Regions from separate parts of the Cellulosilyticum sp. genome, predicted to be linked through region 1. Evidence: predicted binding sites of a transcription regulator. Region 1 holds the regulator's gene; the other holds the start of a gene.
The links. The regulator Rex, encoded in region 1, represses fermentation and respiration genes when NADH is low (regulators of the CRP and FNR family bind a similar motif). The targets are predictions, from matches to a motif close to ATTGTTAANTANTTAACAAT.
Positions count from the first base shown of each region.

Region 2: asrA (anaerobic sulfite reductase subunit AsrA) is a predicted target of Rex. The motif match lies at 2,465-2,484, and genes of this name have one in related genera.

Region 1 covers NZ_CEVXFV010000059.1:5,046-9,249, reverse strand. Annotated here, with positions in the region: gene acpS (holo-ACP synthase) at 1-317, opposite strand, end outside; gene AC1VAQ_RS17845 (hypothetical protein) at 314-1,006, opposite strand; gene AC1VAQ_RS17840 (redox-sensing transcriptional repressor Rex) at 1,515-2,171, opposite strand; gene AC1VAQ_RS17835 (ABC-F family ATP-binding cassette domain-containing protein) at 2,318-4,204, shown strand, end outside.
Region 2 covers NZ_CEVXFV010000047.1:20,670-24,873, reverse strand. Annotated here, with positions in the region: gene AC1VAQ_RS16265 (molybdopterin oxidoreductase family protein) at 1-1,264, opposite strand, end outside; gene AC1VAQ_RS16260 (Crp/Fnr family transcriptional regulator) at 1,542-2,234, opposite strand; gene asrA (anaerobic sulfite reductase subunit AsrA) at 2,502-3,512, shown strand; gene asrB (anaerobic sulfite reductase subunit AsrB) at 3,509-4,204, shown strand, end outside.

The DNA of each region.
Region 1 (4,204 bases):
ACCTGCATAGCCGTCACACCTAATTCTTGCCCTAATCTTTGTGCTTTATTTAACAAATAAACTTTAGGTTTTCCCAATCTATCTGGTGTAATTTCTATATCACTGGCTGAAAAATTTCTAAAGCCTGTACCTAGTGCCTTACTTACTGCTTCTTTTGCTGCAAAAACACCTGCTATCGTTTCTGCGCGATAATTCTTCGTTTCAAAATAGCTCATTTCATTTGGTGTAAACACCTTACTTAAAAAAGAAGGTGTTTTTTTAACAGCCTTTTCAATGCGACTAATTTCAATAATGTCTGTTCCTATTCCTAATATCATTTTTTATTCGTATCCCATAATGTTTTATCGATAATTTCAATTTGCTGTTGCCCTACAATATTATGAAGATAATTGTAGATATCCTTTAAAAATTTTTCACTTTGTTTCTTTTCATTAGTTTTCTTAAGCATTTCAGCACGAAGTGCCTCAATCTCTGACTCTAGCTTTATCTCTTTTTGACGATGAATATCTATATATTCATAACCTACTGCTACCATCTCCCCTATAAGCTCTTTATTAGTTACTTGAACCTGCTCATCTACCTCTTCAAGTCTTGTTTCAATATTCTCTAAACGATTATTTACTTCTAAAGTACTTTGATGTAATTTATTGAGTTCTTCTATTTTTTTATCCCCATCTTCACCTTGTACTTCTCCACTTAAAGCTAAAATTTGCTTTAGGAAATTTTGCTTCACTTTATTATACTCTTTATAATCCGTATTTAAACGTGCCTGTTCCTTAAGAAGTTCTTGTAACAGCTTTTCTTTTTCATCAATCACTTTACTTTTTATTTGTTCCTTAACGGTATACCATAGTGGATCTAATAGCACAATAGGTAACTTCCTATTTTCTAAGACCGTATTAATATAGCTTTTTTTAATTTCTACTTGCTTATCTGATAACTTTACATTATCTGCTATATCATCCTGTACAACTACTTTTCTATTTTTCTTTCCAAATCCGAACATCCCTTGCCCCCTTAATTATTACTCTTATAGGCTCTATATTATAGATATCACATTTATAAAGTTTTATTATTATATATTTTTTAACTTTATAGCCAGTTTCTCTATATTATATCTTGTTTTTTAATATTAGAATATGAATTTCATCAATAAATGCTGGTCACTTATAAATATGTCGGCATTTTGAAAGAATAAATTATGCATTCTCTTTTTTCAATTTCTTTATACCTTATTATAGATTTCACATTTATAAAATTTAGTTATTCATAGTTTGTAGTCATGTGAAATCATTGAGAGAAATCTATTTACCTAAATGCATATTTCAAGTTTTTGGTTTCTCTATATAGATTTCACATTTATAAATTTTAATTATTCATAGTCTTGAGTCATGTGAAATCATTAGGAGAAACCTATTTACCTCGATGCATATTTCAAGTTTTTAATTTGTTTCTCTATAGAAATTTAAAAAAGCTATCACGGAAATAATCTGTGATAGCTCTTTTAACATACCTTATAATTCTTTAGGCGTACGCCCATGTTCTGCTTCATTTATTTTATATGCTAAGGTCATTAAGTTTTGTGATAAGTGTACGTTCTCTACTTGTACTGTATCAGGTAAGAATAAGTCAACTGGTGAGAAATTCCAAAGCCCTTTAATTCCCCACTTCGCTAAATTTTCTGCTGTTTCTTTAACGCGTGTTTTTGGCATTGTTAAGATTGCAATTTCTACTCCGTTTTCTTTAACGAATTCCTCCATCTTATCAATATCCATAACCTCTACACCATTAATACTCATTCCGATGAGTCTTGGATTAACATCAAAAAGACCTATCGTCTTAAAACCACGTTTGCTAAATGAAGTTGAGTTAGCAATAGCTTGTCCTAAATTACCTACTCCGACGATAATCATTTTATAATTTTGATGAAGCCCTAAAATTTTGCCGATTTCTGTGTAGAGATATTCCACATTGTAACCATATCCTTGTTGTCCGAAGCCTCCAAAATTGTTAAGATCTTGACGAATTTGTGAGGCTGTTACATTCATTTTCTCGCTTAATTCCCTAGATGAGATTTTTGTCACACCTTTTTGTAGTAGTTCACCTAAGTAACGATAATAACGTGGTAAACGTCTTACTACAGCCATAGAAATTTTTCTTTCTTCTGTCACGTTTTCAACTCCTCACTTCTCATATACGTAGTGATTTCAGTATACATTTAGGTTTTTTTTTTGTCAATGTAGATTCTTGGCATGTTTCCTTTCTTTTTGCACTTTTTTTTGCTAAAATTAAAAAAGAATTACTAAGGAGGCTAAAAATGATTATCTCATGCAGTAATATACAAAAAACATTTATTGATCAAACTGTACTTAAAAATGTTAGTTTTCATATAGAAGATCATGAAAAGGTAGCTTTAATAGGAAATAATGGTGCGGGTAAAACCACATTACTTAAAATTCTTACGAAGGAAATGGAAAGTGATGGGGGTAGCATTTCTTGTAGTAAGGATTGTACCATCGGCTACTTAAAACAACATATGGACCTGGATTCAGAAAGAACCGTTTATGAAGAACTTCTTCATGTATTTGATGAAGTTATTGCCCTTGAAACAAAGCTTCATGATATGGAAGCTGAAATCGCCAGAACTTCTTCATTAGATTTAATGGGAAGCTATGATGCCCTCCGCACAGAATTTGAAAACAAAAAAGGCTATGAATATAAAAGCCTCGTCAAAGGTGTCTTAAAAGGTCTTGGTTTTGATGAATCTGTTTATGAAAAACCTATTTCTATTTTATCTGGTGGTCAAAAGAACCGTGTAGCTTTAGGTAAGCTCTTACTCCAAGAACCTACACTTCTTCTCCTTGATGAACCGACTAACCACTTAGATATTGAAGCTATTGAATGGTTAGAAGGTTTCCTTCGCAGCTATAAAGGTGCTGTTATCATCATTTCCCACGACCGTTACTTCTTAGATAAGATTGTTACAAAAGTAATTCACTTAGAATTCGGTCAGGCCTTTGTTTATAATGGTAACTATAGCGACTATGTGATTAAAAGTGAAAAAGAATACGAAATTGCTATGAAACACTTTGAAAAGCAACAAAGAGAAATCGCTCAGCAACAAGCCGTTATTGCTAAACTTAAGCAATTTAACCGTGAAAAATCTCTTAAACGTGCAAGAAGCCGCGAAAAGGCTCTTGATAAAATTGAGGTTATGGATGCTCCAATGATTGATAATAAACCAATGCAACTTGTACTTACGCCACGTATTCCAAGCGGTAATGACGTATTAGACCTCAAAGAAGTCAGCAAAACTTTTGAAGATGCACCTTTATTTAGCAACATGAATATGTCTATTAAAAAAGGTGATAAAGTTGCCTTAGTTGGTCCTAACGGCGTCGGTAAAACAACACTCTTCCGTATCATCTTAGAGCAAATTCCTGCATCCTCGGGTACTGTACGTTTAGGTTCTAATGTTATGGTGGGCTACTATGACCAGGAGCATTCTACATTAGATACAACTAATACGATTATGGAAGAAATCCAAACTTCTTTCCCAGAACTTAAAAATGGTGAAATCCGTAATATGCTTGCTGCTTTCTTATTTACAAATGATGATGTTTTCAAACCAATTTCTGCCTTAAGCGGTGGTGAAAGAGGACGTGTGGCACTTGCTAAGATTATGCTTTCAAAAGCTAACTTTTTAATCCTAGATGAACCGACTAACCACTTAGACATCTTATCAAAGGAAATATTAGAAAGTGCCATTTCAAATTACGAGGGAACTGTATTATATGTATCCCATGACCGTTACTTCATTAATCAAACAGCAAGCAAAGTCATTGAAATGAATCAAACAGGTGCAAAAGAATTCCTTGGGGACTATGATTACTATGTAGAGAAGAAAAAAGAACTTCTTACTACACCAGTGCCAAAAGTAACTGTTAAAACAGCAGTAGCAACTGCTCCTGCTGCTCCATCTAACAAAGATGACTGGCAAAAACAAAAAGAAGAACAAACACGTATTAGACGTATTCAAAATCAAATTACAAAAGTAGAAACAACTATTCAAGAAGCCGAAGCTGAAATGGAAGATATCGATGCACAGCTTTGCCTTGAAGAAGTTTATACTAATGCTGAAAAAAGCAAAGAACTGCTTCAAAGAAAAAGTGACCTTGAAGCTCAAGTTGCTAAGCTTTATGAA
Region 2 (4,204 bases), on a different contig from region 1:
TATCTTGAACGATGAAGAGGTCTAATTTTTTAATCGCTTCTTCAAAAGTACTATTGTTTACCCATGAGTGACGTGGGTTTGTACAAAGTACCCAAAGCGCTTTGATTTCACCCGCATTTATTTTTTCAATAATCACATTGTAAGGAAGAGTTGGTTTGTTAATAAGCTGTTCATCTGTAATTTCTAAAGCTTCACAAACTGCTGCTCTTCTAGCTTCATTGTCGTAGTCACCGCCGCCGTAGAGACCTGCTGTATTACTAAATGCACGAGAACCCATAGCATTACATTGACCTGTAATTGAGTTAGCGCCAGTACCTGGTTTACCCATATTACCTGTCATAAGTGCAATGTTGATGATTGATTGAGCAGTTCTTACAGCTTCGTAGCCTTGGTTGATTCCCATTGTCCACCATAAAGAGACACGCTTACCAGTGTGGATGAGTTCTGCCATTTCATAAAGGTCGCTTGTTTTAAGACCAGTTTTTTCTGCTACGATTTCTGGTGTATATTGCGCCACTAATTCTTTGAAACCATCGAAGTTTTCTGTGTGGTTTGCAATGTAATCATGATCTAAGTAGTCTTTTTCAATTAAGATATTGGCAAGACCGTAGAATAAGTAGATATCTGTTTTACCATTTACGCCGTAGTGGTAGTCAGCATTTTGTGCTGTTTCAGAGCGACGTGGGTCAATAACGATTACTTTTTTGTTTTTATTTTTACGGATACGATCCCAGATAATTGGGTGTGTTACAACTGGGTTAGCACCAATTAAGAAGATTGTATCTGATAATTCAAAGTCATTTAATGTATAAGGTGGTGCATCAAAACCAAAGCTTTGTTTGTGTGCAACGACTGAAGTTGCCATACAAAGCCTTGTATTTCCATCTACATGTCCGCGAAGGAAATTACGAAGGACGTGGCTAAAGAGTGCCATTTCTTCTAAAGGAATTTGTCCTGTACTGATTCCAGCGATAGCATCACCGCCATGTTCTTCTTTGATTGCAAGAAGTTTGTCAGCGACAAGTTTATAAGCTTCCTCCCAAGATGTTTCTTGCATTTGTCCATTTACACGGATACGTGGACGTGAGTTTTCTTTATACATAGTTTGTTGTTTATCAAGGGAAAGCCCTTTGATACATGAGAACCCTTTATTAACAGGGTAATGTGGTGTAGGTACCACTTTTAAAATTTGTTCGTTTTCTACATAGAAGTCAATGTTACATGCGAGTGCACAGAAATTACAGGTAGATTGAACTTTTTTCATATTTAAAAACCCTCTCTTTGACAATTAATTAACGATATAGATAGTATAAACTTTAACAAAAAAAAACTCTGTGATGAATATCACAGAGTTCAGATTGTTGACAAATGAATTTTCCCAAAATAAACTCACAAATTAAGTGAGGATTATTCAAGAAAATCTATTAAAATAGGGGTAAAAAGAGCAGTTTAGGTCCATTTTTACCTCTGTTTTCTATTTCTAGACTAGTAAAATACTATGGAAAAGTTAATTGTCTACAGCCTGAACTCTGTGATGAATATCACAGAGTTTTGAAGAATTTAGAGAGTGCATCTGGATTAGGGATGATAATTTGTTTATTTTCATAGATAATAAGTTCTTTTTGGATGAGTAACTTAAGGGCTCTAGAAACAGTTTCTCTATAAGAACCTAAAAGGTCTGCCAGTGAAGTGACAGTAATTGAAAAATTAATTTTAATTCCTTTTTCACAAGGCACACCGTAATCCTTGCCGAGCTTCCATAATTTAGCAGCTATTTTTTTCTCTATTTTAATGATAGAAGTAGCATTCTTGAGCTGACGGTAGAGGCGTCTAACGCGCTTTGTTAAAGCATTCATAACATTTTGAGTGAGTATGAAATCCTTTTTCATCAGTTCAATGAAGTCGTTCTTATAGAAGATTAACATTTTACATGGGGAAAGTGTCTGACAATTAATAGAAGCAGGTAGGTCTTCAAAAATAACTTCATTTAAAAGGGTACCATTGTCTTCAATAAAAATAATTTTATTTTGGCCATTACTATTTGTTTTATAGAGGCTAGCTGTACCGGAAAGTAAAATGTAAAAACAGTGAACTTTATCTTTATCATAAAAAACATGATGCCCAGCAGGAAACTGATCAATCAGTCCTTTTTCGGCAAGGGCTGTTAATGTTTGAGGTGCGACATTTTTAAAAAGTGGAATTTCACTTAGAATGGGCATTAAGCTATTGTCCATATATAACCTCCTAAAAATGGAATTGTTAAGTATTTAGCATAAAATAAGTGCATGAACATATAATGATTAAATTTTGAACGAAATACTAACAGCTTTTTTTAATATAGCATTAGTATGTGAGTAATATAAAAAAATATGAAAAAATAGGTAGCGTGAGTTTTATCACGGAAGGAATGTAGCCTACATAATATACTAAGTTCAAAAGCAACACGTATTGATTTGATGAAAAAAGTGTTAATTAATTAACTAACGAACGGAGTGTAAACAATGGGCTATAAAATAGATGTGAACAATTTTAATAAAGCTTTAAGTGAGTTATCACAAACTTATAGTATTTATGCACCTAAAGTATTTAAAGGTCAAGGAACATATTCAGATACTGACCGCGTACGTTATGGTGAAATTACAAGTGTAGAGGAAATTGAATTTGAGGCAAAATCAGAATTTTCATATAAAGAAATTTTAACACCAATCTCAGATACACTCTTCTATTTTACAGAAGACGAAGTAAAAGAAGCAGATGGTCCTAAAAAAGGCGCAATTATTTTCCTTCGCAGCTGTGATCTTCATGCTGTAAAGCGTATGGATGATATTTATCTTAATAATGGATTTGAAGATTTCTACTATAAAAGAATTCGTGAAAAAACTAAGTTCATTTTAATGGGCTGCACAAAAAGTTTCGAGAGCTGTTTCTGTGTAGATATGGGTACAAATACAGCATCTAACTACGATGCCTATATTAAAGTAGATGGCGATATGGTTTATCTTGCAGGGGAAATGCCTGAACTTATGATGCGTCTTGAAGAAGCAACTGAAACAAAAGTAGAACCAGAATTCGTAAAAGAAAATAAAACACATGTCAATATTCCAGAAAACCTTTCATTAGACGTAATGGATAGTACAATGTGGAATGAATACAATGAACGTTGTATCGCTTGTGGGAGATGCAACTTCGTCTGTCCAACATGTACATGCTTCACAATGCAAGACGTATTCTATGAAGGTTCTGACCGCAAAAAAACAGGTGAACGTCGCCGTGTATGGGCTTCTTGCCAAGTAAATGGTTACACAGATATGGCAGGTGGTCATAGCTTTAGAGGGGACAAAGGGCAACGTATGCGTTTCAAAGTGATGCACAAAGTACATGACTACAAAAAACGTTTTGGTTACCACATGTGTGTAGGATGTGGACGCTGTGATGATATTTGTCCTGAATACATTTCATTCTCAAACTGTATTAATAAATTAGCGGATGCTATGGAGGAGGTAAACAAATAATGAAAAACGAATATATTCCTTTCTTATCAGAAATTAAAGAGGTTATTAAACACACTGAAATTGAATATACTTTCCGTATGCATTTTGAAGGAGATGTAAAACCTGGTCAATTCTTCGAGGTTTCTCTTCCTAAATATGGTGAAGCACCAATCTCTGTAAGTGGTATCGGTGAAAATACAGTTGACCTTACAATTCGTAAGGTTGGGAAAGTAACAAATGAGATTTTTGAAAAATATGTAGGTGACAAGCTCTTTTTAAGAGGACCTTACGGAAATGGTTTTGACCTTGAAAACTACAAAGGACATGAAGTTGTAGTTGTAGCAGGTGGAACAGGTCTTTCTCCAGTAAGAGGGATTGTACAGCACTTTGGAAATCATCCAGAAGATGCAAAAGGATTTACTTTAATTGCTGGTTTCAAAAGCCCAGAAGATATTTTATTCAAAGATGACCTTAAAGCTTGGGAAAACAATATGAACATGATTGTATCTGTTGATAATGCACCAGAAGGTTATGAGGGACCAACAGGACTTGTTACAAAATATATCCCAGACCTTGAGATTAAAGATTTAAGTGATGTACAAGTTGTAGTAGTAGGCCCACCAATTATGATGAAATTCACAGTACAAGAATTCTTAAAACGTGGTATCAAAGAAGAAAATATTTGGATTTCACAAGAACGTAAAATGTGCTGT